2 regions of the Streptomyces sp. NPDC006140 genome follow, and region 1 is predicted to be linked to the other one. Evidence: riboswitches for the same ligand, from Rfam matches in the RefSeq annotation. Region 1 holds a riboswitch; the other holds the start of a gene.
The links. A riboswitch is a leader RNA that binds a small molecule or an ion and turns the genes downstream of it on or off. The one in region 1 is predicted to bind ZMP and ZTP.
Positions count from the first base shown of each region.

Region 2: linked by a shared signal. The riboswitch ahead of ABZ386_RS39940 (glycine hydroxymethyltransferase) and the one ahead of ABZ386_RS02690 (bifunctional 5,10-methylenetetrahydrofolate dehydrogenase/5,10-methenyltetrahydrofolate cyclohydrolase) in region 1 are both predicted to bind ZMP and ZTP.

Region 1 covers NZ_JBEXTS010000001.1:553,961-569,213, forward strand. Annotated here, with positions in the region: gene ABZ386_RS02630 (hypothetical protein) at 1-114, shown strand, start outside; gene ABZ386_RS02635 (LLM class F420-dependent oxidoreductase) at 122-1,135, opposite strand; gene ABZ386_RS02640 (hypothetical protein) at 1,234-2,049, opposite strand; gene ABZ386_RS02645 (N-acetylmuramoyl-L-alanine amidase) at 2,208-3,158, opposite strand; gene ABZ386_RS02650 (hypothetical protein) at 3,450-3,737, opposite strand; gene ABZ386_RS02655 (class I SAM-dependent methyltransferase) at 3,845-4,495, opposite strand; gene ABZ386_RS02660 (MFS transporter) at 4,663-6,405, opposite strand; gene ABZ386_RS02665 (MFS transporter) at 6,596-8,032, shown strand; partial or broken gene ABZ386_RS02670 (class I SAM-dependent methyltransferase) at 8,256-8,993, shown strand; gene ABZ386_RS02675 (response regulator transcription factor) at 9,000-9,617, opposite strand; gene ABZ386_RS02680 (hypothetical protein) at 9,614-10,828, opposite strand; gene ABZ386_RS02685 (histidine kinase) at 10,863-12,281, opposite strand; gene ABZ386_RS02690 (bifunctional 5,10-methylenetetrahydrofolate dehydrogenase/5,10-methenyltetrahydrofolate cyclohydrolase) at 12,458-13,324, opposite strand; ZMP/ZTP riboswitch at 13,347-13,432, opposite strand; gene ABZ386_RS02695 (helix-turn-helix domain-containing protein) at 13,504-13,875, opposite strand; gene ABZ386_RS02700 (DUF4440 domain-containing protein) at 13,966-15,147, shown strand; gene ABZ386_RS02705 (DUF4440 domain-containing protein) at 15,199-15,253, shown strand, end outside.
Region 2 covers NZ_JBEXTS010000026.1:49,350-64,602, forward strand. Annotated here, with positions in the region: gene trpS (tryptophan--tRNA ligase) at 1-237, opposite strand, end outside; gene ABZ386_RS39935 (hypothetical protein) at 523-1,122, shown strand; gene ABZ386_RS39940 (glycine hydroxymethyltransferase) at 1,136-2,617, opposite strand; ZMP/ZTP riboswitch at 2,617-2,702, opposite strand; gene ABZ386_RS39945 (glutathionylspermidine synthase family protein) at 2,799-3,980, opposite strand; gene ABZ386_RS39950 (hypothetical protein) at 3,996-4,352, opposite strand; gene ABZ386_RS39955 (hypothetical protein) at 5,107-5,571, opposite strand; gene ABZ386_RS39960 (hypothetical protein) at 6,035-6,880, shown strand; gene ABZ386_RS39965 (PLP-dependent aminotransferase family protein) at 6,957-8,348, opposite strand; gene ABZ386_RS39970 (carboxymuconolactone decarboxylase family protein) at 8,396-8,899, shown strand; gene ABZ386_RS39975 (carboxymuconolactone decarboxylase family protein) at 8,896-9,342, shown strand; gene ABZ386_RS39980 (isocitrate lyase/phosphoenolpyruvate mutase family protein) at 9,339-10,055, shown strand; gene ABZ386_RS39985 (ABC transporter substrate-binding protein) at 10,062-11,018, opposite strand; gene ABZ386_RS39990 (ABC transporter permease subunit) at 11,020-12,969, opposite strand; gene ABZ386_RS39995 (glycine betaine/L-proline ABC transporter ATP-binding protein) at 12,969-14,039, opposite strand; gene ABZ386_RS40000 (GMC oxidoreductase) at 14,072-15,253, opposite strand, start outside.

The sequences.
Region 1 (15,253 bases):
GCCCGCCGCTCGATCCCGGCCGGCACCTTCACGGCCCGCTGCCTCGGCAAGATGACCGGCTGGCGCGAGGAGACCCGCGAGGTGACGCTGGAGGCCATCGCGATCTTCTGGTGACCGCCGCTCAGCGGGAGTTGAGCTCGGCGAGCACCCGCAGGGTGTGCGGATCGGGCGCCAGGACCAGCAGGTCCGTCACCGGCCCCTCGCGCCACGACTCCAGCCGCTCCGCGATGCGTTCGCGCGGGCCGACCAGGGAGATCTCGTCGGCGAAGGCGTCCGGCACCGCGCGGACGGCCTCCTCGCGGCGGCCCTCCGCGAACAGCCGCTGGATCCGGCGGGCCTCCTCCCCGTACCCCATGCGGGCCATCAGGTCGGCGTGGAAGTTCCTGGTCGCGTGGCCCATCCCGCCGATGTAGAAGCCGAGCATCGCCTTCACCGGCAGCAGCCCCTCGGCGACGTCGTCGCAGACCCGGGCCTGGGCCATCGGCGCGACGAGGAAGCCCTCGGGGAGTTCGGCCAGGGCCGGGCCGTAGACCTCCGGCCGGGTCGGCGCCCAGTACAGCGGCAGCCAGCCGTCGGCGATGCGGGTCGTCTGGGCGACGTTCTTCGGCCCCTCCGCCCCGAGCAGGACCGGCAGGTCGGCGCGGAGCGGGTGCGTGATCGGCTTGAGGGGCTTGCCGAGACCGGTGGCGTCCGGGCCCCGGTAGGGGTGGGAGTGGAAGCGGCCGGGCAGTTCGACGGGGGCCTCGCGGCGCAGCACCTGCCGCAGGACGGCGACGTACTCGCGGGTGGCGGTGAGCGGGGAGGCGGGGAACGGGCGGCCGTACCAGCCCTCCACGACCTGCGGGCCGGACAGGCCGAGGCCCAGCAGCAGGCGGCCGCCGGAGAGATGGTCCAGGGTCAGGGCGTGCATCGCGGTCGTGGTCGGCGGGCGGGCCGCCATCTGCGCGACCGCCGTGCCGAGGCGGATGCGGCTGGTGTGCGCGGCGATCCAGGCGAGCGGCGTGAAGGCGTCCGAGCCCCAGGACTCCGCCGTCCACACGGAGTCGTAGCCGAGCCGCTCCGCCTCCTGCGCGAGGTGCACGTGGCCGGGGGAGGGGCCGCGGCCCCAGTAGCCGAGCGCGAGTCCGAGCCGCATGCCTGCCTCCTGACGATATGTCAGCTGACGGGGCGACGACTGTACGGCAACGGCCCCCCACCCGGAAGGGCGAGGGGCCGTACGAGAGACCGTGGGGCTCAGCCGCGCTGGATGCCGGAGGTGTCCTGGAGGACACCGCGGCGGCCGTCCTGCGTCTGGGCGACCAGGGCCGCGCCGCGCTGCTCGACCGCCAGGTACCAGGTACCCGGGGCGAGTTCGGCGATGGGCGTCGGCGAGCCGTCCTCCGCGAACAGCGGCCGCGGCACCGGCACCGCGAACCAGAACGGCGAGAAGTCCCCGGCCGGCGGCTGCGGCTGGGCCTGCGCCTGCTGCGGCTGACCACCGTAGGGCTGCCCCGGCTGCGGGTGGCCGTAACCGCCGGGCTGCTGGGCGCCCGGGTAGCCGTAACCACCCTGCGGCTGAGCCCCGTAGGGCTGGGGAGCGGCCGGGCGGGGGGCCGGGATGAGGGCGCCCTTGAGGGCGGGGACGAGGGGGGTGGCGAGGGCGGCGGCGGCCATGAGCAGCGTGGCGACGAGGGCGAGGATCAGGCCCGTGCCGGCGTCGGGACCGTCGGAGGAACTGCCGACGTTGTCGACGGCACCGCCCGGGTCGAAGACGTTGCCGAGGGCGCTCCACGCGGCGAAGACCGTGAAGGCGGCCCCGAACTGGCCCAGGTCCAGCCCCGCGACCTTCGGCGACTGGGGCAGACCCCGGGACACGACGACGAGTGCGGCCCCGATGATTCCCGCCAGGACGACACCGAGCACCACCGGCCCGCTTCCCCAGAGGCTCGGAATTTCGAGGCTGTCGGGCGCACCATCGATCGAATAGATGTCGAAGAACGACGCGATGAACAGCAATACCGCTGCTCCGATCACCACGCCGTCGCCTCGAGTGAGGGAGCGGATATTCACTTCAGGTCCTTCGTAGATCGTCTCATCGTCGGTGGAGGCGTCGCTGTCACCCTGTCGCCGTCTGGCCCCTGTGTGAAGCGTGGGGGTGGCCCCTCATCGTAAGGAGGACACTATCGTCCGCCCGATCAGGGTGTCCGCCGGGACCGGCCCGCCGAGTGCTACCCACGCAGGAAAAGCACGATTCCCTCAGAGATCCCTTGCGCCGCCTTCTGTCGCCAGGCGCCACTGGTCAGCAACGCCGCGTCCTTGCTATCGCGCATGTTGCCGCACTCGATGAACACCTTGGGAACCGTTGACAGATTGAGACCGCCGAGGTCCTTGCGCGTGACGAGGCCGCTGCCGTCGCCGATGTAGTTGGAGGGCGCGCTGCCGGTGACGGCCACGAAGCGGCCCGCGACGCGCTCGCCGAGGTCCCGGGAGGGGCCGACGATGGCACGGGTGTCGGCGGCGCCCGCGTGCACCGCGCCGGGCAGGATGACGTGGAAGCCGCGGTTGCCGGCGCCCGAGCCGTCCGCGTGGACCGAGACCACGGCATCGGCCTTCGCCTCGTTGCCGATCCGGGCCCGCTCGTCCACGCAGGGGCCGTACGGCCGGTCGTCGTCCTGTGTCAGCTTGACCGTGGCGCCCTGCTCTTCGAGGAGCGTGCGCATCCGGTGCGCCACGTCCAGGGTGAACTTCGCCTCGGTGTACCCGTCGTTGGTGGAGGTCCCCGTGGTGTCGCACTCCTTCCAGTTCGTCCCGATGTTCACCTTGCGGTTGATCTCGGACGGGTGCTGGAAGTTGCCCGGGTTGTGCCCGGGGTCGATGACGACGACCTTGCCCTTGAGCGGGCCGGAGGCGGCGGGCGTGGACGGGGCGGGCGCGTCCGAGGGGGCCGGGGAGGTGCCCGGCTCCTTGGCGTCGTCGGAGGGGCTGCTCGACGCGGCGGGCGGAGAGGACCCTACGGTCGCCCGGTCCGAGCCGCCCGCGTCCCCCGAGCCGCCCACCGTCTCGTACACCAGCCAGCCGAGCAGCGCCCCCGGCACGAGCGCGGCGAGCGCGACGGTCAGCGGGCCGCGGCGGGGGCGGCGGGGCTGGGGAGGTTCGAATTCCGGGCCTGCGTACGACACGCCTGCCACCCTAGCGGCCGTGCCGGGGCGCAGCGGGCCGAGGACGGCCCGACGGGTGGCGGTCACCCCCTCGCTGCCGCCGTCGCCCCCGTGCCGGCAGGGCTGAAGCGGGCCGCTGCACGTCCCCGACCGGTGGCGGCTACCGGGCGTTGCCGCCGTCGTCGCCGTGCCGGCAGGGCGGGAGCGGGTCGTTGCGCGTTCCCGGTCGGTGGCGGCTACCGGGCGTTGCCGCCGTCGTCGCCGTGCCGGCAGGGCGGGAGCGGGTCGTTGCGCGTTCCCGGTCGGTGGCGGCTACCCGGCGTCGCCGCCCTCGCCGCCGTGCCGTACCGCCTCCTTCACCCGCGCCTCGATCTCCTGGCGGGGCGTCTCCTCCTGCTTCGCGTACGCGGTCACCGCCGCCTGGACGTCCCGGGCGAGGTCCCGCCAGGCGCGCCAGGCGGTCTCCCAGGTGGTGGTCTGCCGGTCGCTCCACTCGGTCTGGGTGGGCGGCCCGTACGCGTCCTGCAGCTCACGCACGCGGGCGTACGCCTCGTCCGCCGCGCGCTGCTTCTCGACGAGCTCTGCGAAGGTGTGTGCCACGCGCCCGGATCCTTGGGCAGCGTCGGTCGCCCGCCGACTCGCCACGCCGCCCGTGGGCCGACCGGGACCGGGTACGGAGGGCGCGGTTCACCCGCCCAGCCGTTCTGCTAGACGCCCGGCCCGGTGCGCCGCAGGACGCGCAGCGAGTCCGTCGCCGAGACCTCGGTGAAGGCGCCGGAGGCGAGGGCCCTCAGGTAGACGCGGTAGGGGGCCTGGCCGGTGAACTCGTCCTGCGGGTCGGGGAAGACGTCGTGGATGACGAGCAGGCCGCCCTCGGCGACGTGCGGGGCCCAGCCCTCGTAGTCGGCGCCCGCGTGCTCGTCGGTGTGGCCGCCGTCGATGAAGACGAACCCCAGGGGGGTCCGCCAGAACGCGGCGATCTGCGGGGAACGGCCGACCAGCGCGACCACGTGCTCCTCCAGGCCCGCCCGGTGCAGGGTGCGCCGGAACGTGGGCAGCGTGTCCATCAGGCCGATCTCGGGGTCGACCGTCTCGGGGTCGTGGTACTCCCAGCCGGGCTGCTGCTCCTCGCTGCCGCGGTGGTGGTCGACGGTGAGGGCGCTGACCCCGGCCGCGCGGGCGGCGTCGGCGAGCAGGATCGTGGACCGGCCGCAGTACGTGCCGACCTCCAGCAGGGGCAGCCCCAGCCGGCCGGCCTCCACCGCCGCCGCGTACAGGGCGAGGCCCTCGGCCGTGGGCATGAACCCCTTCGCCGCCTCGAACGCGGCCAGGATCTCGGGCTTCGGGGCCGCGGGCATGGGGTTCCTTCCGGTCGTACGACACTCCGGGCGCCCATGGTGCCTCACCCCCTGCCCGCGCGGGACAGGGGGTGGGGCGGTGGTGGGTCGGGGCGATGTGGAGCCTGCCCGTCCGGGGCGGACCCGTCCTCCCGGACCCGCCCGCGGGGTGCCGTGCGGGGTGCCGTTCAGGGCGCGGCGACCGTCCGGCCCGGCAGCGACAGGTCCAGGTCGACGGGCCGGTCGTCGCCCGCGTGGCTCGCGGACGAGGCGAGCGGTTCGTGGCCCGCCGCCCGCACCGCCACGACGTAGGAGCCCTGGGCGGGGACGCCGAGCGCGTAGCCGCCGTCCTCGGCGGAGAGCGTCGCCCCGGCCTGGCGGCCCCGGCGGTCGATCAGCGTGACCCTGGCCCGGGCGACCGGGGAGCCGTCGGCGGCCAGCACCCGGCCCCGGAAGCCGCGCAGCACCTGCTCGGCCCGCTCCAGCGCCGCGTCCTCCTCGCTGCCGGCACGCAGCTGCGGCTTGCCCGAGGGGCGGCGGCCCGGCAGGAACAGCGCCAGGAGCAGGCCCACGGCGACCGCGCCGGTCGCGATCAGGAAGGAGACCCGGAAGCCGTGCATGGTCGGGATCTCGACGCCGCCGACGGTGTGGGCGGTGTTGGCCAGCACCATGCCGATCACGGCGCTCGACACCGACGTGCCGATGGAGCGCATCAGCGTGTTGAGGCCGTTGGCCGCGCCGGTCTCCGACGCCGGGACCGCGCCCACGATCAGCGCGGGCAACGAGGAGTAGGCGAGGCCGATGCCCGCGCCCAGCAGGACCGAGATGACCAGGCTCTGCCACGGGGCGCTCATCAGGCCGAGGCCGGCGCCGTAGCCGATCGCGATGATCAGCAGGCCGAGGATCAGGGTGACCTTGGGGCCGTACTTCGCGGACAGCCGGGCGTAGACGGGCGCGGTGAACATCATCGTCAGGCCGAGCGGCGCGACGAGCAGACCCGCGACGACCATCGACTGGCCGAGGCCGTAGCCGGTGGACTTCGGCAGCTGGAGCAGCTGGGGCAGGACCAGGGAGACGACGTAGAAGGAGACGCCGACCATGATCGAGGCGAGGTTGGTGAAGAGCACGGCCGGGCGGGCCGTGGTGCGCAGGTCGACCAGCGGGGCCTTCACGCGCAGTTCCATCACGCCCCACAGCACGAGCACGACCGCCGACGCGGCGAACAGGCCGAGCGTGGTGCCGGAGGCCCAGCCCCAGTCGCTGCCCTTGGTGATCGGCAGCAGGAACAGCACGAGGCCGGCGGAGAGGCCGAGCGCGCCCGGCAGGTCGAAGGAGCCCTCGGCGCGCATCGGGGACTCCGGTACGACGAGGAGGGTGAGGGCGATCGAGAGCGCGCCGAGTCCGGCGGCGCCGTAGAACAGGGCGTGCCAGTCGCTGTGCTGGGCGACCAGCGCGGCGGCGGGCAGGGCGAGGCCGCCGCCGACGCCTATGGAGGAGCTCATCAGGGCCATCGCCGAGCCGAGCTTCTCGCGGGGCAGCATGTCGCGCATCAGGCCGATGCCGAGCGGGATCGCGCCCATCGCGAAGCCCTGGAGCGTGCGGCCGGTGATCATGAGCAGCAGGTCGCTGGTGAGCGCGCTGACGAGGGCGCCGGCCACCATCACCGAGAGGCTCAGGATCAGCATGCGGCGCTTGCCGTAGAGGTCGCCGAGGCGGCCCATGATCGGGGTGGCCACCGCACCCGAGAGGAGGGTCGAGGTCAGGACCCAGGTGGCGTTGCTGGGGGCGGTGTCCAGCAGTTGGGGCAGATCCTTGATGACCGGGACGAGCAGGGTCTGCATCACCGCGACAACGATGCCCGCGAAGGCGAGCACCGGGACCACGGCCCCGCTCGCTCTGCCGGCGGGACGGTCTGTCGTCGTCTGCGTCATTGAGAGAGGCCTCCAGGCCGGGGGGTCGGGCGTGCACGGTTACGTGGGGTGCGAACCTTGTATGCGCAGGCAACTATTCCGTTGCTTTGGCACTCTAACGAAATCTTGACCTCCTCTTGGGACGGGAGGCCGGATCCGCCGTGGCCCTAGGTCGAAATCCCGATGCCAGGAGCATGGAGTGGTTGAGAGCATGACACCCATGCTCGAAGCCGCCGCAACGACCCGTACGCCCCGCCGGGCCGCGCCGCCCACCTGGCTCGTGATCGCGCTCACCTGCGCCGGGCAGTTCCTCGTCGTGCTGGACGTGTCCGTCGTCAACGTGGCACTGCCGTCGATGCGGACCGGGCTCCAGCTGAGCGAGCAGGGCCTGCAGTGGGTCGTGAACGCCTACGCCATCGCCTTCGCCGGGTTCATGCTGCTCGGCGGGCGGGCCGGGGACCTCTACGGCCGCAAGCGGATGTTCCTCGTCGGGCTGGGCCTGTTCACCCTCGCCTCCCTGGCCGGCGGGCTGGCCCTGGACGGCTGGCAGCTGCTGGCCGCGCGGGCCGCGCAGGGACTGGGCGCGGCGGTGCTGGCGCCCTCGACGCTGACGATCCTCACTGCCTCGGTGCCGGAGGGCGCCGCCCGGGCCCGGGCCATAGGGACCTGGACGGCGGTCGGGGCCGGCGGCGGCGCGGCGGGCGGCCTGGTCGGCGGGCTGCTGGTGGAGACGCTGTCCTGGCGGTGGGTGCTGCTGATCAACGTGCCCGTGGGTGCCGTGGTGCTGTGCGCGGCCGCCTGGTTCCTCACCGAGGGCCGGGAGCGGGACGGGCGGCGGCTCGACCTGCCCGGCGCGCTGCTCGTCACGGCCGGGCTCGGCACCCTGGCCTACGGCATCTCCCGGACGGAGGCAGCGGGCTGGACGGCACCGGACGCGCTGCTCCCGCTGCTCGCCGGGCTGTTGCTGATCGGGCTGTTCCTCGCGGTGGAGGCCCGCACGGCGAGCCCGCTGATGCCGCTCGGGCTGCTGCGCCTGCGCGCGGTCTCCTCGGCGAACACGGCGATGTTCCTGTGCGGCTCCGCGATGTTCTGCATGTGGTTCTTCATGACCCTCTACGCCCAGAACGTCCTCGGCTACACCCCGCTGGAGGCCGGCCTCGCCCTGGTCCCGAGCTCCCTCGCCGTCATCCTCGGCTCCAAGCTCGCGCCCCGGCTCATGCGGGGGGCCGGGCCGCGCACCGTGGCGGTGCTGGGGACGCTGGTCGCCGTGGCCGGCTTCGCCTGGCAGTCCACGATGACCGCGGACGGCTCCTACGCGACGGCCATCCTGATCCCCGGCGTCCTGATGATGCTCGGCGCGGGCCTGGCGGCGACACCGCTCGCCTCCCTCGCCACGTCCGGCGCGCCCGCCGGAGAGGCCGGGCTGGTGTCCGGCCTCGTCAACACCTCCCGCACGATGGGCGGTTCACTGGGCCTGGCGGTCCTCTCCACCCTGGCGGCGGCCCGGTCGGCGGGGAGCACGACGCCGCAGGCCCTGACGGAGGGCTACGCGTCGGCGTTCCGGGTGGGGGCCGCGGTGCTGGCGGCGGGGGTGCTGCTGATGTGGGTCTGGCTGCCCCGGGAGGCGGGCGCACGACAGGACCGCTGACGGGGAAAAGAGTGCCCGTCGCGTGGCCCGGAACAGCCCCGTGACGGCCTCTGGGCGGTGCGCCAGGGGTATTTCGGGGCAGGGGCGGTGTGGTCCCTCCGGCCGGTGCCGCCCAGGGTGCGCGGCGGGCCGTAAAACCCCTCCGCCCATGCCTGCCCACCCCCTCTGACCTGGCCTTTCGATCGTTCTCGCCCTACCGTTGGCGGTCGCGGAAGGGGGCCGGATGGACCGGAACATACGCACTGTCGACGACGTACTCGCCCTGCTCGACGGGCTCTTCGCACCCGAGGCCGACCGATGGTCCGAGCGGGGAGCCGGCTGGTGGGACGGCTTCTACGCCGACCGCTCCCGGCCGGTGCCGTTCTTCGTGGCGAAGCCGGACGAGAGCCTGGTGAGGCAGGTGGAGAGCGGACTGATCACCGGGCGACGCGCGCTCGACCTCGGGTGCGGCCCGGGGCGGAACGCGCTGTACCTGGCGGCGCGGGGCTTCGAGGTCGACGCGGTCGACCTGTCCTCGACGGCCGTCGACTGGGCCCGCGACCGGGCCCTGGAAGCCGGGGTGAAGGGCGTGCGGTTCCACTGCGGGGACGCCTTCGCGCTCGCCGGCACGGAACTCACCGGGCCCTACGACCTCGTGTACGACTCGGGCTGCTTCCACCACCTGCCGCCGCACCGGCGGGTCAGCTACCTGGCGCTGCTGGAGCGACTCCTGGCCCCCGGGGGCCTGTTCGGCCTGACGTGTTTCGCGGCCGGGGCCGACGGAATGGGATCGGAGCTGTCCGACGCCGACTTCTACCGCGAGGGCGCGGGGCTGCGCGGCGGGCTGGCCTACCCGCCCGAGGCGCTGCGGCAGATCTTCTCCGCACTGACCGAGGTCGAACTGCGGCGGATGCGCGACGAGCCGGAGGAGTCGGAGTACTTCGGGGAGCCCTTCCTGTGGGCGGCTTTGTTCCGGCGGAGCCGGGGCTCACAGCCAGCCCTGGCGGCGGGCCTCGCGGAGGGCCTCCATGCGGTTGCGGGTGCCGGTCTTGCCGATGGCGGCGGAGAGGTAGTTGCGGACGGTGGACTCCGAGAGGTGCAGCCGGGCGGCGATGTCGGCGACGGTCGCGCCGTCCGCTGACGCCTTGAGCGCATCGCTCTCGCGGGCGGTGAGGGGACTGGGACCGGCGCTGAGCGCGGCGGCGGCCAGGGCGGGGTCGACCACGGTCTCACCGGCCAGGACACGGCGGATGGCGGCGGCGAGTTCCTCGACGGGGCCGTCCTTCACCAGGAAGCCGGTGGCCCCCGCCTCCATCGCCCGGCGGAGGTAGCCGGGGCGGCCGAAGGTCGTGAGGATCAGCACCCGGCACTCGGGCAGCCGGGCGCGCAGCTCGGCGGCGGCGTCCAGGCCGCTGCGGCCCGGGAGTTCGATGTCGAGCAGGGCGACGTTCGGGCGGTGCGCGAGCGCCGCGTCCAGGATCGCGTCACCGGCCGCCACCTGGGCGACGACCTCGATGTCGTCCTCCATCCCGAGCAGCAGCGCGAGCGCCCCGCGCATCATGCCCTGGTCCTCTGCGAGCAGCACGCGGACGGGTCTGTCGGTCACGGGGCCAGGGCAGGGCGGGGCGCGCCGAGCAGCGACGCCAGCGTCTCGGTGAAGGACGTCGCCGAGTGGTCGGCGTGCTCGCGGATGCGCGCGGCGACGGCGTCGGCTCCGCCGCCCTCCACCAGGTGGACGATCCGGTCCAGGTCCTGCCCGTACCCCTCCTGGGTGGACAGATAGAAGTCCGTCGCGTCGTACGCCATGTGGAAGACGTGCTTCTTCACATCGCTCAGCGTCAGGTAGTCGTCGTGCGTCTTCGGCGTCGGCTCGGGCGCGCCGACGCTCACCGCCGGGGTGCCGGCGCCCCACGCGTTGACCGCCAGGTGGTAGGTGTCGGTGATGACGAGCCGGTAGCGGGGGAGGACCCCCAGCAGATCGCCGATGGTGTGCTCCCCCGGCCGCTGCGCGATGTGCCCGACCGCGGCCGGGACGTCCCGGTCGAACCAGGGCAGCCACTCCAGCGGGGCGCCCAGCCGGTCGGACAGGCCCTGGCAGAAGCCCGGCAGCCAGTCGGGGACCGGCGTACGGGCGCCGAGGAACACGCCGATCGCACCGCCCTCGGGGACCGACCGGGACCACGCCGTGGCCGGGAGGTGGCCGAGGTCGCCCGGGCGGGACAGCAGCGCCGCGTCGGAACCGAAGTAGTCGGTCGCACGGTCCTTGCGGAGGTGCGCGATCTTGGCCGCCGAGAGCGGGTCCCGCACCCACATCCGGTGACTGCGCGTCACCAGGCGGGAGAACAGCGGCCCGTACTCCTTGTCCTCGTAGTCGGACTGCGTGTTGTGCAGGATGGTCCCGCCGTAGCTGAGGGTCCGGGCGAGGAGTTCGTCCGGCTGGTCCGCCAGCAGCATGGTCCGCTGCAGCAGGCCCCGGGCGGCGTTCCGGTCGGCGGCGAAGCCGAAGTCGAGCAGGCGGTTCGTCGCGTCCTGCGCCAGGTAGTGCCGGGTGTGCAGGAAGTCGCCCCAGAAGACGACGGCGTCGTGGTCGCGGAGCGAGTCGAGGTGCTCGGTCAGCGGCAGGAAGCGGAACGGCAGGCGGGTGCCGCGCGCGCACTCCCGCAGGGGTACGGTCTCCGGCGTGTGCAGCGTGTACCAGTTGGCGTCGAGCCCGCCGCCCATCCGCCGCCGCAGGGACTCGAAGGCCAAGTCGACGGTCAGCATGCCGGTGTTGCGGTACCCGATGTTCGGCGCGGTGATGACGGCGACGCGTGCCATGTGCTCCATTTCCCCTGGCTGTCGTCGGCTTCCCCTAGGGCCTGTCGCCCTGACCGGTGCCGGCGCCGCCGACGTGTGACGCGGACCGTCGGCCAACGTACACGCCGGCGTCGTCGTGCGGACGTTCCGCCCCCTCCGGCCGGGCATCGGCCGCGTCCAGGGGGAGTTCGGCCGTCACCGCGAACCCGCCCCGGGCCCGCGGACCGGCCGCCAGCGAGCCGCCCGCCACCGCAAGCCGCTCCGCCAGCCCGACCAGCCCTGTACCACCGGTGGCTGCCCGGCCTCCGGTGCCCGCCCCGGCCCCGGCGACGGCCCCGCCCTCGGCGACGGCCCCGTCCTCGGCGACGGCCCCGCCCCCGCCGACCGCCCCGCCCCCGTCGTCCGCCACGGTCAGCCGTACCCGCTCCCCGGCGCCCGTCAGCGTGATCTCGCAGCGGTTCGCCCCGCTGTGGCGGACGACGTTGGTGACCGCCTCCCGCACCACCCAGCCCAGCAGCGCCTCCGTCTGCGGACCGGGCGGGGGGTCCGAGCGGCTGACGACGAGCGTGATGCCCGCCGCCGTCAGTGCCGAGTGCGCCCGGTCGAGTTCGGCGGCGAGGCTGCCCTGCCGGTAGCCGGTCACCGCCTCCCGGATCTCCGTCAGGGCCTGGCGGCCCACGGCCTCGATGTCCGTGATCTGGGCCAGCGCCGCGTCCAGGTCCCGGGCGGCCAGCCGGCGGGCCGCCTCCGACTTCACGACGATCACCGACATCGTGTGCCCGAGCAGATCGTGCAGGTCGCGGGAGAACCGCAGCCGTTCCTTCTCGACCGCCCGGCGGGCCAGCGCCTCCCGCGCGGCGCGCAACTCGCGCACCGCCTCGGACAGCCGCATGATCGCGGCCGTCACCATCGTCGAGATCCAGGTGGCGTACGCGATGTCGAGGCCGCCCCAGCCGTCGTGGAAGCAGGCCACCGCGCCCGCCAGCACCGCCACCGCCGTCCCCGCCGGCCGCAGGTGCGACAGACGCAGGGCCGCGCCCGTCGCGAGCCCCAGCAGGGGGAAGAACAGCAGCCAGTTGTCGCCGTAGCCGGCGGCGAGGGCGCACGTCACGGCCGTCAGCAGCGCGAGCGCCACCCGGGTGGAACGGGCCTCGCGCTTCTCCTTGTGGAACGAGCGCAGCGCCACGTAGATGTAGAGCGAGTTGAAGGCCAGCAGGCCCAGGCCGCCGATCCACGGGTTGGGCGTGCGGCCCTGGACGAGGTTGGAGCACGCGCCCATCCCCAGCAGCAGCCACGGCAGCAGGGTGACGCCGCTGGGCGGCGGGCCGGGGTGCTCACCCGCCCGCTGCGCGGCTCGCCACTCGGCCTTCAGGCGCTCCTTGTTCGCCGCGTAGTGGCGCTGCCGCTCCCGGCCCTCGCGGGCGGCCGACCGTAGCGCCTCGACGCGGCACCGGACCTCGTGTCTCCAGGACATGTCCCGCCTCCGATCAGAGGTGCGCCGTGCAGCGGCGGTACGAAGCACGGCGTACGAACCAGTTCACGGCAGCGACGCTACGGACCGGCCGGGCCCGTCCGGCAGATGCGCTTGTACGGAATCCGGCAGGACAAATGTCATCGCCCGATCACCCCCACCGCCTCCTCCATGAGGCGTCAGTGGTGCCGCATCCCGAGCTGGTTCGCGGCGGCTTCCACGGTCTGCGCGAGCAGGACGGCAATGGTCATCGGCCCGACGCCGCCGGGAACCGGAGTGATCAGACCGGCTCGGGTGAGGGCGGTGTCGAAGTCCACGTCGCCGACGTTGCCCGGGTTGTAGCCGGCGTCGATCACCACCGCGCCGGGCTTGATGTCCTCACCGCGGATCAGCCGGGGCCGTCCCACGGCTGCCACCACGACGTCCGCCTCCCGGACGATCGCCGGCAGGTCCGTCGTCCGCGAGTGGCAGTACGTCACCGTTGCGTCCCTGGCAAGCAGCAGCATCCCGGCCGGTTTGCCCAGAATCGCGCTGCGACCCACCACAACGGCGTGCTTGCCGGCGAGTTCGACATCGTAGGCATCCAGCAACCGCATGATCCCGCCCGGAGTGCAGGACACGAAGCCCGGCAGCGCGAAGCTCATCGCGGCGAAGGAACGCATCGTGACCCCGTCGACATCCTTCTCCGGAGCGATGGCCTCGAACGCCGCTCGCTCGTCGATGTGCGGGCCACAAGGATGTTGGAGCAGGATGCCGTGCACGTCCGGATCGCCGGACAGGTCAGCCATGGTGTCGATCAGCTCGGCGGTCGTGGTGGTGGCGGGCAGACCTATATGCCGGGACCGGATGCCTGCCTTCGCGCACCGCGCTCGTTTCATGCGAACGTATGTGGCCGACGCGGGGTCCTCTCCCACCAGCACCGTCGCCAGACAGGGACTGGTCCCCGTGCGTCGTGAGATCTCCGCCGCCTTGGCAGCAGCCTCTTCGACGATGCGTTTGGCGAGGCTGGTGCCATCCATGAGCTGGGCCGTCTGAGTCGCGGACATCGTTGCCCTCCAGGCGTTGCTGACCACTCGCCCAGGCGCACGGCAACGACGTCTCGTCAGACCGCTCCCCGGTGGTGCTCCACCTCAGCGCCAGTCACGGCCCACGCTGAACTGTAGTGGACACAGCATGCTCACACCGATCAGCGTCCTCGGTCAGGAGCACACCGAGACTGCCCTTTTCAGGGCTTCGGGTGGGTGGTGTGGCTGTGTCGGTGGGCGTAGTCGCTGGTGTGTTCTTCGGCCCAGTTCTGCAGGTGTTGCAGTGCTGCGGTGGCGCCGCGGGCGAGGTCGGTCAGGGCGTACTGCACCGTCGGCGGGCGGTCGGCGTGCACGGTGCGGGTGATCAGTCCGCCGGCTTCGAGGTCGCGCAGGGTCTGCGCGAGCATCTTGTCGCTGACGCCGCCGGCCCGCCGGCGCAGTTCGGACCAGCGTTGCGGGCCCTCCATGAGATCCACCAGGACCAGGGTGGCCCACCGGGCGGTGACCAGGTCGAACAGCTGCCTGCTGGGGCAGGCCGGATTACGGACGTTGCCTCGCGTGCTTTCCTGCACGTGCTCACCTCACCCAAAGGTATGTACTTCCCAGGAGAAAGTAACTCAGCCAGAGTGAGGGAGCCAACCACTGATCGTCAAGGAGTACTTGTGGTAACCGACGATGCCGTGACCCGTGCCGCGAACACCGTGACGGTGCTCGGCGGCCCCACCGCGCTGATCCGCCTGGCCGGCTGGACGCTGCTGACCGACCCGACCTTCGACGCCGCCGGCACCGAGCACCAGGACGGCCCGGTCATGGTGCGCAAGACCGCCGACCCGGCGCTGAAGCCCGGCGAACTGCCCGCTCTCGACGCCGCCCTGGTCAGCCACACCGGGCATCAGGACAACCTCGACACCGCCGGGCGTACGGTGGCCTCCGCTGCCTCAAAGGTGTTCACCACCGTCGTCGGCGCCAAGGATCTCGGGGGTGCGGCCGTCGGCCTGGAGCCCTGGCAGACCCGGACCCTGTCGAAGCCGGGTCGCACGCCGCTGAACATCACCGCGGTCCCCGCCCGCCACGGTCCGGTCGGCACCGAGGACATCACCGGTCCGGTCACCGGCTTCCTCCTGCACACCGACGACGGCTCGGCACCGAGCGTGTACGTCTCCGGTGACACCGTCGACCTGGACGCGATGAGCGCCCTGGCCGACCGGTACCGCATCGACGTGGCGCTGCTGCACCTGGGCGCGGCCGGCTTCGAGGCATTCGGGGACATACGACTGTCGCTGACCGCGACCCAGGCCGTCGAGGCCCGCCGCCTGCTCGGCGACCCCCTCGTGGTGGCCGTGCATGCCGAGGGCTGGGCGCACTACACCGAAGACCGCAGCCACGTCCAGCAGACCTTCGACGCCGCCGGCGTCCCGCTGCACTGGCCCACCCCCGGCGAGCCCATCACCCTGCCGGACCCGTCCGCAACGAAGGAAAGCAAAGGAAAGAACATGACACCGGAAGTCGTGCACGAGCGCTTCGCGCAGTACCTCAAGGACCAGGATCTCGACGGACTGGGTTCCCTGTTCGACGAAGACGCCATGTTCGTACCGGGACCGGGACAGCGGCCGGTCTACGGCAGGGAAAGCATCAAGGAAGCGCTGAAGCCCTACCTCGCCTCGCCCAGCACCATGGAGGTGGTGGCCACGTCGGTCCATCAGAACGGCGACCTGGCGATGGTCCAGCCGTCCTGGCGGATCACGAGCGAGAGCGGAACCGTGGAAGGAAAGGCGGTCGAGGTGATGAGGAGGACGAGCGAGGGGGACTGGGTCTACATCATCGACAACCCCTACGGCGTCTGACACGCCGGCCCGCCCGTCCGCTACGAAGAAACGAAAAGAAACGGAAAGAACATGACACCGGAAGTCGTGCACGAGCGCTTCGCGCAGTACCTCAAGGACCAGGATC
Region 2 (15,253 bases), on a different contig from region 1:
GCGGTCCGGGTCGAGACCCGCGGCGAGGAGCTGGGCGGCGGCCAGGCGCGTGTTCGCGCGCAGGTCCTTCGGGTCCTGCGGGATGGTGATCGCGTGCAGGTCGACGACCATGTAGAAGGCGTCGTGGGTCTCCTGCAGGGCCACCCACTGGCGGACGGCGCCGAGGTAGTTGCCGAGGTGGAACGAACCGGCGGTGGGCTGGATGCCGGAGAGCACGCGGGGTCGGTCAGAGGCCATGCTCACCATTCTCTCAGGTCCCGGGGGGCGATCCGGAACGGGCTGGAAACAGACGGGATCCCGTTCGGCTCCGGCGGTGTAACAAGGGGTGAGGCGCGGGAGGGGGGGGGCTGCCCCTGGCCGCGCTCGGGCACTGCGGACGGGGAGGGGGATCCCTTGCGGGCACGAGGCTGGGTGGTGCGGGGCGCGCTGGTGGTGGCGGTGGCGGGCGCGGTGGCCGGGTGCGCGGCCGTGCCGGCCGTCGTGGCTCTCCCGGCGCGGGAGCGGGACGTGCCCGACGTGGCGATGGTCATCGCGGGTGGTACGGGGCGGACGACGGCGGTGCGCTCCGGCGAGCCGGCCTTCGCCCGGCTGTGGCAGCTGCTGGAGCCCACGCACACCGGGACGGAGCGGGTTCCGGAGGAGTGGGCGGAGGGGAACTTCCCGCGGGTGCGGCTCACGGTGGTGTGGGGGCTGTCCGGGGTCGGCGGGTGGCCGAGCACGAACCGGCCGCCGGGCGGGGACGTGGCCGTCGAGCGGCAGGACCAGCTGGTGGTGGCCGAGGACGGCACCCCGTGGGTGCGGTCGGATCCGACGCCCGCCGTGGAGGACGACGACATCCGCTGGCACCGGGCGCCCCGGTCCGTCTTCGAGCGGCTGGACAGGGCGCGGCTGCTCGGTGACGGGGACGGCGGGCCCGCCGGGAGCACGGCCGCCGCCGCGGACCTGGACGGTCCGGGGCGGGGTGACGTACGGGGTGACGTCCGGTGGGCGGTGACGGCGGGGGCGCTGGGGCTCGCGGCCGGTGCGGGCGGCACGCTGCTGATGCACCGCGCGGCGGCCCGGCGGGAAGCCGGACCGCCGCGGGAGGAGCCGCGTCAGGTGCTGATCGACCTGGACGAATGACGAGCCCGGGGCGTCAGCCCAGGTCGATCTCCGGGTACAGCGGGAAACCGGCCACGAGGTCGGTGGCGCGGCGGGAGATCTCGTCGGCGATCTTGCCGTCGAGGACGTGGGCCGCCTTGGAGGGGGCGCCCGACTTGGTCGTGCCCGGTTCCGTGGTGGTGAGGACCCGGTCGATCAGGCCCGCGACCTCGTCCATCTCCGCCGTGCCCAGGCCGCGGGTGGTGAGCGCGGGCGTGCCGATGCGGATGCCCGAGGTGTACCAGGCGCCGTTCGGGTCGGCGGGGATGGCGTTGCGGTTGGTGACGATGCCCGACTCGAGCAGGGCGGCCTCGGCCTGGCGGCCGGTGAGGCCGTAGGAGGAGGCGACGTCGATCAGGTTCAGGTGGTTGTCCGTGCCGCCCGTGACCAGCGTGGCGCCGCGGCGCATCAGGCCCTCGGCCAGCGCCCGGGAGTTGTCGACGATGCGCTGGGCGTAGTCGCGGAAGGACTCCTGGCGGGCCTCCGCGAGGGCGACGGCCTTGGCGGCCATGACGTGCGGGAGCGGGCCGCCGAGGACCATCGGGCAGCCGCGGTCGACCTGGTCCTTCAGGGAGTCGTCGCACAGGACCATGCCGCCGCGCGGGCCGCGCAGGGACTTGTGGGTGGTGGTCGTCACGATCTGGGCGTGCGGGACCGGGTCGAAGTCGCCGGTGAGGACCTTGCCCGCGACCAGGCCCGCGAAGTGCGCCATGTCGACCATGAGCGTGGCGCCGACCTCGTCGGCGATCTCGCGCATGATCCGGAAGTTCACCAGACGGGGGTACGCGGAGTAGCCGGCGACGATGATCAGCGGCTTGAACCCACGGGCGGAGGTGCGCAGGGCCTCGTAGTCGATCAGGCCCGTGGCCGGGTCGGTGCCGTAGGAGCGCTGGTCGAACATCTTGCCGGAGATGTTCGGGCGGAAGCCGTGGGTGAGGTGGCCGCCGGCGTCCAAGGACATGCCGAGCATGCGCTGGTTGCCGAAGGCGCGGCGCAGCTCCGCCCAGTCGGCCTCGGAGAGGTCGTTGACCTGGCGAACGCCGGCCTTCTCCAGGGCGGGCAGCTCGACGCGCTGGGCGAGGACCGACCAGAAGGCGACGAGGTTGGCGTCGATGCCGGAGTGCGGCTGGACGTAGGCGTGGCGGGCGCCGAAGAGCTCCTTGGCGTGCTCGGCGGCGAGGGACTCGACGGTGTCGACGTTGCGGCAGCCGGCGTAGAAGCGGCGGCCGATGGTGCCCTCGGCGTACTTGTCGCTGAACCAGTTTCCCATCGCCAGCAGCGTGGCCGGGGAGGCGTAGTTCTCGGAGGCGATCAGCTTGAGCATCTCGCGCTGGTCGGCGACCTCCTGGCCGATGGCGTCCGCCACGCGGGGTTCGACGGCGCGGATCACGTCGAGGGCGGCGCGGTAGGCGGTGGAAGCGGTGGAGAGGGGCTCGGCTGGCATGTGGGACCTCCGGACGTTGCGTTCAGCGTTCACGGTACGGCCCAGGCGCACGGCTCTCGTCTCCCGGGCCGCTCCCCGATGGTTCGTCCATCCCAGCGCGCCAGTCACGGCCCTCGGTCAGCCTACCGGGTGCCGTTCGTTGCCGGGTGCGGGTGGTAGGTGGCTTGTCGCGCAGTTCCCCGCGCCCCTTGTGGGCGACTCCCCTCAAGCCCCTCTAAAGGATCACGTGGGGCAGGAAGCGTGCGTACTCGTCCGTGATCAGGCCCGACGATTCCCGGATGCCCAGGCCCGCCGACTCGTTCTCCACCACCCACGCGCCCAGGACCACGCGGTTGCCGTCGAAGTCGGGCAGGGGGGCGAGTTGCTGGTAGCAGCAGGGTTCGTCGCGGGTGACGGGTTCCGTGCCGGGCTCGTGGATCGTCACGCCGGCACCCTCTCGGCCCAGCAGGGGCTTCGCCACCCAGCCCTTCGCGGGCAGGTCCCGGGGGCCGTCCAGGTAGGCCGGGAGGAGGTTCGGGTGGTCGGGGTAGAGCTCCCAGAGGATCGCCAGGAGGGCCTTGTTGCTGAGGAGCATCTTCCAGGCCGGTTCTATCCACAGGGTGGAGCCCGTGCCGCCGCCGTTGTCGAGGGTGTCCAGGACGTGGTCGGCGAAGCGGTCGGTGGTGAGCCACTCCCAGGGGTAGAGCTTGAAGATGCTGCGGATGAAGCGGAGGCGGTTGTCGACGAAGCGGCCGGAGAGGCGGTCCCAGCCGATCTCCTCCATGGCGATCCAGTCGGTGGCCAGGCCCGCCTGTTCGGCGGTCTCCTTGAGGTAGGCGACCGTCATCATGTCCTCGCCGAGTTCGTCGGCGGAGGAGTACGCGAAGTACAGGGGGCTGCCCGGCGGGAGGAGCGCGGACTGCTTCTTCCAGGCGTCGATGAGGCGTTCGTGGAGGGAGTTCCACTGGTCGGCGCCGGGGAAGCGCTCCTCCATCCAGAACCACTGGGGGGACGCGGCCTCGACCAGTGAGGTGGGGGTGTCGGCGTTGTACTCCAGGAGCTTGGCCGGGCCGGTGCCGTCGTAGCGGAGGTCGAAGCGGCCGTAGACGGAGGGGAGTTCGGCGCGGCGGTGCCAGGCCTCGGCGACCGCCCGGGCCACCCGGGGGTCGGTGATGCCGAGGTCGGCGAAGCGGCCCTCGGTGACGATGTGCTCGGCCGCCGCCAGGCACATGCGGTGGAGTTCCTCGACCACCTCCTCCAGGGCCTCGATCTCCGGGAGGGTGAAGACGTAGTACGCGCTCTCGTCCCAGTAGGGGCGCAGGGAGTCGTCGGGGTAGCGGGTGAGCGGGTAGATCAGGCCCTGTTCCTCGACGGTCTGCTGCCAGCCGGGGCGGGGTTCCGCGGTGCGGCGTTCCATCTGCGTACGGCCCGGTCAGCCGCCGCCGCTGCCGGAGCCGGAGCAGCCGAAGCCGCCCCGGTCGACGGCCTCGCTGCGGCTGAAGGTGCCGTGGTCGGCGTAGCCGCCGCTGACGTCGGCGTCGTAGTACCAGTCGGCGTCCATGGCCCTGGTCTTGCCGGTCTTCTTGCGGGACTTGCCGGTGGAGGAGCCGGAGGACGACGTGCAGTTCTGGTCGGCGACGATCTTGTAGCCGTTGATGTAGTCGTAGCTGTCCCGGTCCACACAGCGGCGGTCCGGGTCGGAGCCGCACGCGGACAGGGCCGCCGCGAGGACGCCCATGCCGCCCAGCACCACCGTGCTCGAACGCAGTCGTCGCCGTGTTTCCGCCATGTCCGTGTCTCCCCCTGGGTGTCCCCGTGTGCACTGCCGAGCGGACAGCGTCTCTGATCAGCTTAGTGATCCTGAGTGGGCTTGAGTTTCCGGGATCGTTTTCCGTGTGGGGAGGCATGGGCGTGGAGGTGGAATCCTGCGCCCAGTGCTGCTCCGCGCGGCTGGTGTCGGCGGGTGGGTGTGCTGGTCGTCGGCACGCCCTGGTGCCGGTGGGCTGCGCGGGGCAGCCGTCCTGGGCCCGTGATGGGGGTCCCCCCGCTCGAGCGGGGGAGTGCCCTGCGTCGCCTGGGCGCGGGGCGTGTGGTGCGGCGCCGGGTGGGGGCGGTCTCGGACCGGTCGGCCCGGCTGGTCTTCGTGGCCGGAGTGACCAGGGCTGTGGCTTCGAGTTTGTCCGCCACCGAGCGGATGGCCATGGTGCCCGTGGCGCGGTCGGTGGCGGTCTGGCCTGGTGGGCCGGGCCGCGGGCGGCGATGCTCCTCCAGAGGGGCACCCCCAGCCACGCCCCGGTGTCGCGGTCGCCCTGCCAGCCGCACTCCGGGTTGGGGCAAACGGCCCATTTCCAGCTGGTGGGCCGGTCAGGGGCCTTGCGGTGGCGCAGCGGGACCAGGCAGCGGGGGCAGTGGCGGGAGGTGTCCCGGGCCGGGACGGCATCCGGTCCACGATCTGCCCGCGCACGGCTCGGGAGAGGCGGGTGTTCAGGGTGCGTCCCATGCCGCGGGCTTCCATCGAGCGGAGGTCCTCGACGTGGATCACGCTAGCCGATGAGTTGCCGGCAGTGGCCGTTCTCGGCGTGCAGGTGCTCACCGTTGCGGCGCAGCCGGTGCACTCTGGCCAGCCCACCGGCCGTCCGGAACATGCCCCCGGCACCGAGAGCCGTGATGCGCCCGTCGCCGTGCAGGCGGGCCGCGCCTGCGCTGAGGAGGGTGTTCAGGCCCCAGTCCACCCCGAGCGCGGTCGTGTGCCCGCTGCGCCGGGCTTGACGGCAGGGCAGCTGCAGCCGCAGCAGCGCCCGGCGCGGATCATCCCCGCGCACGATCGTGGCCTGCTGCCCGTCACAGGCGGACAGCAGCAGCATCCGCGCTGCGCGGGGCACGGCCTCCAGATCGAACAGACCAGCAGGCAACCGCCCCTGCACGCGCACGAAGGCGGTCACCTGACGGGAGCGGGACGTGATCAGGGCGGAGGGCAGATCCCGGCCGCCGGCCACGGCTTCGCGCACGGCCTGCCACTCAACCGGAGTGCGCTCCGCAGGATCGGCAGGCCACGTCCTGAGAACCCCAGCGGTCAGGTCGGCCAGCCACTTCGCCGACCGCAGAACGCGCCCGGCCCCCGGCGTCCGCACCCGAGGCCAGCAGGTCCACATCGGCGGCATTCCAGTGCGCGGCCAGCAACTCGTCAGCAATGCCGCACACCAGATCAGCGGCCCAGCCCACCCTCTGCGCCAGCACCCCCGCGGTGAGGACCTCCCCTGTCTTCTCCTCCGCCCCGGCACGCAGCAGGCCAGGGGCACAAGCAGTGCGGGCCGTCTCGCCTTCGCCGAGCGGCAGCTTCCGGCTCACCCCCATGGGCAACACATCACCACGGGCCTGAGGAAACGGATGAGCCTAGAGATCGGTGAGAACGGAGGCGCACGAACCCCCCGTCTGCCGGCCTCACCGTACTGTCGATTTATGATCTTTGGGATGCTGTGCGCCCTTGGTGCCGCCGTCTGCTTCGGTACGGCGACGGTGCTTCAGGCGATCGCCGCGCGGGTGGCGGCCGCGACCGGGCCGGTCGGGGACGTGGCGCTGTTGTGGCGGGCGCTGCGGCAGTGGCGGTATCTGGCCGGGCTCGCGCTGGACGGGCTCGGTTTCGGGTGGCAGATCCTCGCGCTGCGGTCCGTGCCGATCTACGCCGTCGGAGCGGCGCTGGCGGCGAGTCTCGCGGTGACGGCCGTGGTCGCGGCGCGGCTGCTGGGGGTGCGGCTGAGCCGGGTCGAGTGGGCGGCGGTGGGGGTGGTGTGCGCCGGGCTCGCGCTGCTGGGGCCGGCGTCCGGGGCGGAGGGCGACGGGGCCGGGCCGGTCTGGCTGAGGTGGGCGCTGGTCGGCGCGGTGGCCGGGGTGCTGCTGCTCGGGGTCGCGGGCGGGCGGCTGCCGGAGCGGGGGCGGGCGCTCGCGCTGGGGTTGGCTGCGGGGCTGGGGTTCGGGGTGGTGGAGGTGGGGGTGCGGCTCATCGACGGGCTCACGCCGACCGTGCTCTTCACGAACCCGGCGGCGTTCGCGCTGCTGCTCGGCGGCGGGGCCGCGTTCCTGCTGCTGACCTCCGCCCTCCAGCGCGGGGCGGTCACCACGGCGACCGCCGGGCTGGTGCTCGGGGAGACGGTCGCGCCCGCGCTGATCGGCGTGGTGTGGCTCGGGGACCGGACGCGGCCGGGGCTGGGATGGCTGGCGCTGCTCGGTTTCGCGGTGGCGGTGGCCGGGGCGCTGGCGCTGTCGCGGTTCGGGGAGGCGCCGGTCGAGGCGGCGGACGGCGTGGTCGCGCGGAAGTGACCGGACGTCCGTCCCGGCTTGTCATCGCAAGGGGCGGAGTGGCATGCCGCGGTATTCCGGCGGCGAAGTCCCGCGATTATCCGGGCAGTACCGCGCACAGCGCGTCCAGCGCCCCCGACCAGGCGTGGTCCGGTGGTGTGCCGTAGCCGACGACCAGGGCGTCGACCGGTTCGGCGAGCGCGCCCGGGCGCCGGTAGCGGGTGAGTCCGTGGACCGCGAGGCCCTGCCAGCGGGCGGCCTGGACCACCGACTCCTCGGTGCCGGGCGGCAGCCGCAGCAGGACGTGCAGGCCGGCCGCGATGCCGGTGACGCGGGCCTCAGGGGCCCGGGCCGCGACGGCGGCGACCAGGGCGTCCCGGCGGCGCCGGTAGCGCAGGCGGGCCGCGCGGACGTGCCGGTCGTAGGCGCCGGACGTGAGGAACTCGGCCAGGGTCAGCTGGTCCAGCACCCCGCAGGTGTCGACACCGCCCTTGGCCTCGGCGACCTGCTGGGTCAGGTCCGGCGGCAGCACCATCCAGCCCAGCCGCAGCCCGGGCGCGAGGGATTTGCTCGCGGTGCCCAGGTAGACCACCCGGTCGGGGTCCAGGCCCTGGAGCGCGCCGACGGGCTGCCGGTCGTAGCGGAACTCGCCGTCGTAGTCGTCCTCCAGCACCAGCCCGCCGGTGCGCCGCGCCCAGTCCACGACGGCCGCGCGGCGGTCGCGGTGCAGGGGCACGCCCATGGGGAACTGGTGGGCGGGGGTGAGCAGGACCGCGTCGGCGGCGGACAGACCGCCCGGGTCCGTGCCCAGCCCGTCGAAGGGCAGCGGGGCGAGGTCCAGGCCGGACGCGGTCAGGAGCCTGCCGTGCGTGCCGAGGCCGTACGACTCGACCGCGACCGTCCGTGCCCCGCGTTCCCGCAGGACCGTGCCGAGCAGCTTCAGGCCGTGGGCGAACCCGGAGCACACCACGATCCGTTCGGGGTCGGCGCGGACGCCCCGGGCCCGGGAGAGGTAACCGGCGAGCGCGGTCCGCAGCTCGGGGCGGCCGCGGGGGTCGTCGCCGTAGTCCAGCGCGTGGTGGGGGGCGGTGTGGAGGGCGCGGCGGGCCGCCTTGAGCCACTCGGCGCGCGGGAAGGACGCGAGGTCGGGGCTGCCGGGGCGCAGGTCGTAAGCGGGGCGGGTGCGGGCCCGGGGGTGGGGTGCCGTGCCGCTGGGCGGGACGACCTCGCGCTCGGCGACCCGGGTCCCCGAGCCCTGCCGGGCCGTGAGCCAGCCCTCGGCGGCCAGGTCGGCGTAGGCGTCGGCGACCGTGTTGCGGGCGATGCCCAGGTCGGCGGCGAGCGCGCGGGAGGAGGGCAGCCGGGTGCCGGGGGCGAGCCGGCCGGAGCGGACCGCTTCGCGCAGGGCGTCGGTCAGGCCCCGGCGCAGTCCGGGGCCGGCCGGTTCCAGATGCAGGTCGACACCGAAAGTGGCCCAGGGTTTCGCCATGGAAATGGACCATACCCCTGGGCTGCTTTCTTCCTAGGGTCGAGTCCATGACGATCAGCGAAGAGAAGACCGTGGAGTACGCCCCCGAGGAGCCCGCCCGCCTGGACTGGGCCAAGCACGCGCCCGAGGTCTACAAGGCGATGGTCCGACTGGAGATCGCCGCCCGGCAGGGCCTCGACCACAAGCTGTACGAGCTGGTGAAGATCCGCGCCTCGCAGCTCAACCACTGCGCCTTCTGCATCGACATGCACACCAAGGACACCCTCGCGGCGGGCGAGAGCGTCGAGCGGATCGTGCAGCTCAGCGCCTGGGAGGAGTCGCGGCACTTCTACACCGCGAAGGAGCTGGCGGCCCTGGAGCTGACGGAGGCCGTGACGGTCCTGACGGACGGTTTCGTGCCGGACGAGGTGTACGAGAAGGCCGCGAAGCACTTCGAGGAGGCCGAGCTGGCGCAGCTCATCGCCGCGATCGCGACGATCAACGCCTGGAACCGGTTCGGCGTGACCTGCCGGATGACGCCGGGGCACTACCAGCCGGGCCAGTACAAGTGACGGCCCGGACCCGGCTGCTGGACCCCGGGGTCGCCCGGGCCATGTCCGCCCTGAGCGCCACCGCCAAGCAGGGCCTCGGCGACCCGGCCCTGGCCGAACTCGTGGTGATCCGCGCCTCGCAGCTCAACCACTGCGCGTTCTGCCTCGACATGCATCTCGCGATCGCCCGCGAGCACGGCGTGAGCGAGAAGCGGCTCGATCTGCTGGCGGCCTGGGAGGAGGCCGGGGACGTCTTCGACGAGCGGGAGCGGGCGGCGCTCGCGCTGACGGAGGCGGTGACCGTGCTGACCGAGGGCTTTGTGCCGGACGAGGTGTACGAGCGGGCCGCGAAGCACTTCGACGAGGTCCGGCTCGCGCACCTGATCGGGCTGGTCGTCGCCATCAACAACTGGAACCGGGTGATGGTCGCCCGCCGTATTCCGCCGGGGGGTCACACGCCATGAGCAAGGCCGACACGTTCCGAGCCCTGCACCACCACCGGGCGCCCGGGGATCCCCTCGTCCTGCCCGGGCCCTGGGACGCGGCCAGTGCCCGGGTGTTCGCCGAGGCGGGCTTCCCGGCGCTCGCCACGCCCAGCGCCGGCGTCGCCGCCTGTCTCGGGTACGAGGACGGGCAGGTCCCGGCCGACGAGATGTTCGCCGCGGTCGCCCGGATCACCGGGGCCGTCGACGTGCCCGTGTCGGCGGACGTGGAGGGCGGATACGGGCTCGCGCCGAAGGAGCTGGTGGAGCGGCTGCTGGAGGCGGGGGCGGTGGGCTGCAACCTTGAGGACTCGGCGGGCGGGGTACTCAAGGACCCGCACGCGCACGCCGCATGGCTGGCCGACGTGCGGGAGGCGGCGGGTGATCGGCTCTTCGTCAACGCGCGCGTGGACACCTTCGCCCGCGGGGTCGTCGACCCGGAGCGGGCCATCGAGCGGGCCGCGCTGTACGTCGCCGCGGGGGCCGACTGCGTCTACCCGATCGGCGCCCCGCCGGACGTGCTGCCGCTGCTGCGGGCCGGGATCCAGGGGCCGATCAACGTCGGGGCCCTGGTCGACGAGGGCCCCTCGCCCGCCGAACTCGGCGCGCGAGGGGCCACCCGGATCACCTTCGGGCCGGGACTCCAGCGGCGGGCCGCCCGGGCCCTGCGGGAGATCGCCGACCGGCTGGCCTAAAGGACGTCAGGACAGCCACTTCTTCCAGGTGGACTTGTGGCTGTCCACCCACTTCTTCGCCGCGTCCTCCGGCGTCATCTTCTGCTCGGCGATCATCAGGGAGACCTCGTTCTGGTCCTCGGTCGTCCACTGGAACTTCCTCAGGAAGGCCGCCGCCTTGCCGCCGTTCTTCGCGAAGCCCGAGTTCAGGTACTTCTGCAGCGGCGTGTGCGGATAGGCGCAGGCGACCTTCTCCGGGTCGGCGTCGCAGCCCTCCTTGTACGGCGGCAGCTTCACCTCGGTCATCGGGACCTTCTTGAAGAGCCACTGCGGCGCGTACCAGTAGGTGAGGAAGGGCTTCTTCTCCTTGGCGAACTGCTTGATCTGCGTGATCTGCGCCGCCTCGGAGCCCGCGAACACCACCTGGTAGTCCAGCTTCAGGTTCTTCACCAGCGCCTTGTCGTTGGTGACGTAGGACGGCGAACCGTCCATCAGCTGGCCCTTGCTGCCGCTCTCGGGGGTGCGGAACAGGTGGGAGTACTTGTTGAGGTTCTTCCAATTCGTGATGTCGGGGTACTTCTTGGCGAGGTACGTCGGCACGAACCAGCCGATGTGGCCGGTGACGCCGAGTCCGCCGCCCCGGGCGATCGTCTTCTTGTCGTCGACGTACCGCTTCTCCTGCTCGGGGTGGCCCCAGTCCTCCAGGATCGCGTCGACGCGGCCCTGGCTGAGGGCGTCCCAGGCGGGCACCTCGTCGACCTGGACGGTGTCGACGCGGTAGCCCAGCTCGTGCTCCAGCAGGTACTGGGCGACGGCCACGTTGGCCTGGGCGCCCACCCAGGACTGCACGGACAGGGTCACGGTCTTGGCGCCCTGGGCGCCCGCGAAGGGCGAGGCCTGCTTGGTCATGTCGGCGGCGCCGCAGCCGGTGAGCAGCGCCAGGGAGCTCACCGCGGCGACCGCGGCGGTCGTACGGACTCGCATGTCACGCTCCCTTCTTCGCGCGGCGTTCGGTGGGCTGGGTCACCCGGTCGAGCATCAGGCCGAGGCAGACGATCGCCACGCCGGCCACCAGACCGGTCGCCAGGTCGCCCTGGGCGAGGCCGAAGACGACGTCGTAGCCGAGCGCGCCACCGCCGACCAGGCCGCCGATGACGACGACGGCGAGGACCAGGACGAGACCCTGGTTGACGGCGAGCAGCAGGGCGGGGCGGGCCAGTGGCAGCTGGACCTGCCGCAGTTGCTGCCAGCTGGTCGCGCCGAGCGAGCCGGACGCCTCCAGCGCGGCCGGGTCGACCTGGCGCAGGCCCTGGGTGGTGATGCGGACGACGGCCGGCAGCGCGTAGACGATCGCGGCCGCGACGGCCGGGGCGCGGCCGACGCCGAACAGGGCGACGACCGGGATCAGGTACACGAACTGCGGCATCGTCTGGAAGACGTCGAGGACGGGGCGCAGTGCCCGTTCCAGGCGGTCGCTGCGGGCCGCGGCGATACCGACGGCGAAGCCGACGACGAGGGTGACGGCGACGGCCGCGAGGACCTGGGAGAGGGTGTCCAGCGACGGCTTCCAGACGCCGAGGACGCCGATCGCGGCCATGGCGAGGACGGCGGTGAGCGCGGTGCGCCAGGTGCCGATCACCCAGGCCAGGGCGGCGACGATGAGCAGCAGGGACCACCAGGGCAGCCCCTGCAGGCCGTCGCGGACCGGGTCGAGGACCCAGGTGGTGAAGTGGCCCGCCCAGTCGGCGGTGCCGCCGATGACGGGGACGCCGGAGTACAGGTGCGCGGTCATCCAGTCGACGGCGCGGTTGACGGGCTCGGCGATGCCCACGACCCAGGTGTCGGGCCAGTCGAGGCGGCCCGCGAGCCGTCCGGCGACCGCCACGGCGACGACCCCGGCCAGGGCGAGCAGCCGGCCGAGCCGGCCGCGGGGCTCCGGTGCGGCGCCGAGCTTCTCGCCCGCCGCGCCGGTGACGCGGTCCAGGACGACGGCCAGCAGCACGATCGGGATGCCGGCGGCGAGCGCGGCGCCGACGTCGACCGAGGCCAGGGCCTGGTAGACGCGGTCACCGAGGCCGCCCGCGCCGATGACGGCGGCGATGACGGCCATGGACAGCGCCATCATGATCGTCTGGTTGACGCCGAGGAGGAGTTCCTTGCGGGCCAGCGGGATGCGGGCGGTCAGCAGCCGCTGGCGTGCGGTGGAGCCGAGCGATTCGACGGCCTCCAGCACTTCCTTGTCGGCGCCGCGCAGGCCGAGCGCGGTGAGGCGTGCCATGGGCGGGGCGGCGTAGATGACGGTGGCCAGGACGGCCGCGGGGACGCCGATGCCGAAGACGAGGACGACCGGCAGCAGGTAGGCGAAGGCGGGCAGCACCTGCATGGTGTCCAGGACCGGTCGCAGAACGCGGTCCATGCGGTCGGACAGCCCGGCGGCGAGCCCGAGCAGGGCGCCCACCACGACCGACGCGAGGACCGCGACGACCATCAGGGCGAGGGTCTGCATGGTCGGCACCCACATGCCGAGCAGGCCGCAGGCGAGGAACGCGACGGCCGTGCCGAGCGCCAGCTTCACTCCGGCCACCCGCCAGGCGACCAGGGCGCCCAGGGCGGTGACACCGGCCCAGCCGACGGCCAGGAGGGTGAGGTAGACGGCCCGGACGGCGATGACGACGACGTTGCTGACGTGGCCGAAGAAGTACAGGAACAGCGGGTGGCTGTCGCGGTTGTCGATGATCCAGTCGCTGGCCTTGGCGAGCGGCTCGGAGAAGTCGACGGTCAGCGCGCTCGGCCAGGTGCCGCTGGCCCAGCGGGCGTTGGCCAGGGGGACGAGGATCGCTGCCGCGACGGCGAGCAGGAGAAGCTTCTGGACGGCCCGGTTCTTCAGCAGTCCGGGCAGGCCGATGCGGGGCGGGTTCGCCGTGATGGTCGCCATCACACCGCCTCCCTGGGCTGCTCCGTCCCCGGCGGGGCGGGGTGCTCCGTGCCGGCGACGACGCCGAGGAGGGTGTCGGAGTCGACCATGCCCACGCACCGGCCCTTGTCCACGACCCGGGCGGGGGCGCCGGCGCGGGCGACGGCCTCGATGGCCTCGGAGACCGTGGCGTCGGGCCGGACCGCCGGTCCGCTGCCGTCCAGCTCCGCCGAGGGGCGGCGCATGGCCGTGCGGACCGTCATGACCTGCTCGCGCGGGACGTCCCGGACGAACTCGCGGACGTAGTCGTCGGCGGGCGAGCCGACGATCTCCTCGGGCGTGCCGAGCTGCACGACCCGGCCGTCACGCATCAGGGCGATGCGGTCGCCCAGCCTGAGGGCCTCCTGGAGGTCGTGGGTGATGAAGACCATCGTGCGGCCCTCCTCGCGGTGCAGCCGGACGACCTCCTCCTGCATGTCGCGCCGGATCAGCGGGTCGAGCGCGCTGAACGGCTCGTCGAACAGCAGGACCTGGGGGTCGACGGCGAGGGCCCGGGCGAGGCCCACGCGCTGGCGCTGGCCGCCGGAGAGCTGGCCGGGGCGGCGGTGCTCCATGCCCTCAAGGCCGACCTTGGCGACGACCTCGGCGGCCCGTTCGCGCCGCTCGGCCTTGCCCATGCCCTGGATCTCCAGGCCGTAGGCGACGTTGTCGAGGACCGTGCGGTGCGGCAGCAGGCCGAAGTGCTGGAAGACCATCGCGGCGCGGTGGCGGCGCAGTTCGCGCAGCCGGGAGCGGTCCATGGCGCGGACGTCCTCGCCGTCGATGGCGATGGTGCCGGCGGTCGGCTCGATCAGCCGGGTCAGACAGCGCACGAGCGTGGACTTGCCGGAGCCGGACAGGCCCATGACGACGAAGACCTCGCCCTTGCGCACGTCGAAGCTGACGTCCCGGACGGCTGCGGTGCAGCCGGTGCGGGCGCGCAGCTCGGCGGCGTCGAGGGCGGTGAGTTCGGGGTCGGCCGGGACGCGGTCGGCCTTGGGGCCGAACACCTTCCACAGGCCCTCCACCGAGAAGACGGGGGTGGTGTCCATGGTCTGCTCCGTCGGGGGTTCGAGGGTCGCGGTCACTTGGCACCACCACCGATCAGCTCGGCGGCCTTCTCCCCGACCATGAGCACGCCGATCATCGGGTTCACCGTGGTCATGGTGGGGAACACGGAGGCGTCGGCGATGCGGATGCCTTCGAGGCCGCGGATGCGCAGCTCGGGGTCGACGACGGCCAGCTGGTCGTCGGCGGCGCCCATCTTGCAGGTGCCGGCCGGGTGGTAGACGGTGTGCGCGACCTTGCGGGCGTACTCGCTGAGCTCCTCGTCACCGGTGACGTCCGGGCCGGGGGCCACCTCGCGCTTGAGCCAGCCGGCCAGCGGCTCGGTCTTGGCGATCTCGCGGGCGATCTTGATGCCGTCGACGAGGGTCCTGCCGTCGTAGTCGTCCTCGTCGGTGAAGTAGCGGAAGTCCAGGGCGGGCTTGACCTCGGGGTCGGCGCTGGTCAGGTAGAGCCGGCCGCGGCTCTTGGGCTTGGGGATGTTCGGGGTCATGGAGACGCCGAACTCCGGCCGCCGGTAGCCCAGTCGCTCCGGGTTGTCCGTGAAGGGGATCTGGTAGAAGTGGAACATCAGGTCGGGGTGCGGCAGTTCGGGGTCGCGCCGCACGAACAGGCCCGCGTCGGAGTCCATCGCGGAGTTCTCCGGGATGGGGCCGTTGGTCTCCCAGACGATGACCGACTCGGGGTGGTCGAGGAGGTTCTCGCCGACGCCCGGCAGGTCGTGCGTGACGGGGATGCCGAGCTTCTCCAGGTCGGCCTTGGGGCCGATGCCGGAGTGCATCAGCAGCCGGGGCGAGTCGACGGCGCCGGCGCACAGCAGGACCTCGTTGCGGGCCTTGACGAGGATCTCCTCGCCGTCCTTGGTGCGCACGTGCACGCCCTCGGCGCGGTTGCCGTCCAGCTGGAGCTTGTACGCCCAGGTCTCCAGCAGGATCGTCAGGTTGGGCCGCTCGTCCATCACCGGGTGCAGATACGCCACCGACGCCGAGGACCGCTTGTTGTTCTCGGGGTGGTAGGCGAGGTCGAAGAAGCCGACGCCCTCGGTGAAGGGCTTCTTGTTGAAGCCGTCGACGCGCGGCACGCCGAGCGCCTCCTGGGCGGCGTCGACGAAGTCGCGGGCGATGGCGTTCCGGTCCTTCTCGTCGACCGGGACGATGTTGTTGAGCAGCCGGGCGAAGTACGCCTCCATCTGCACCGCGCC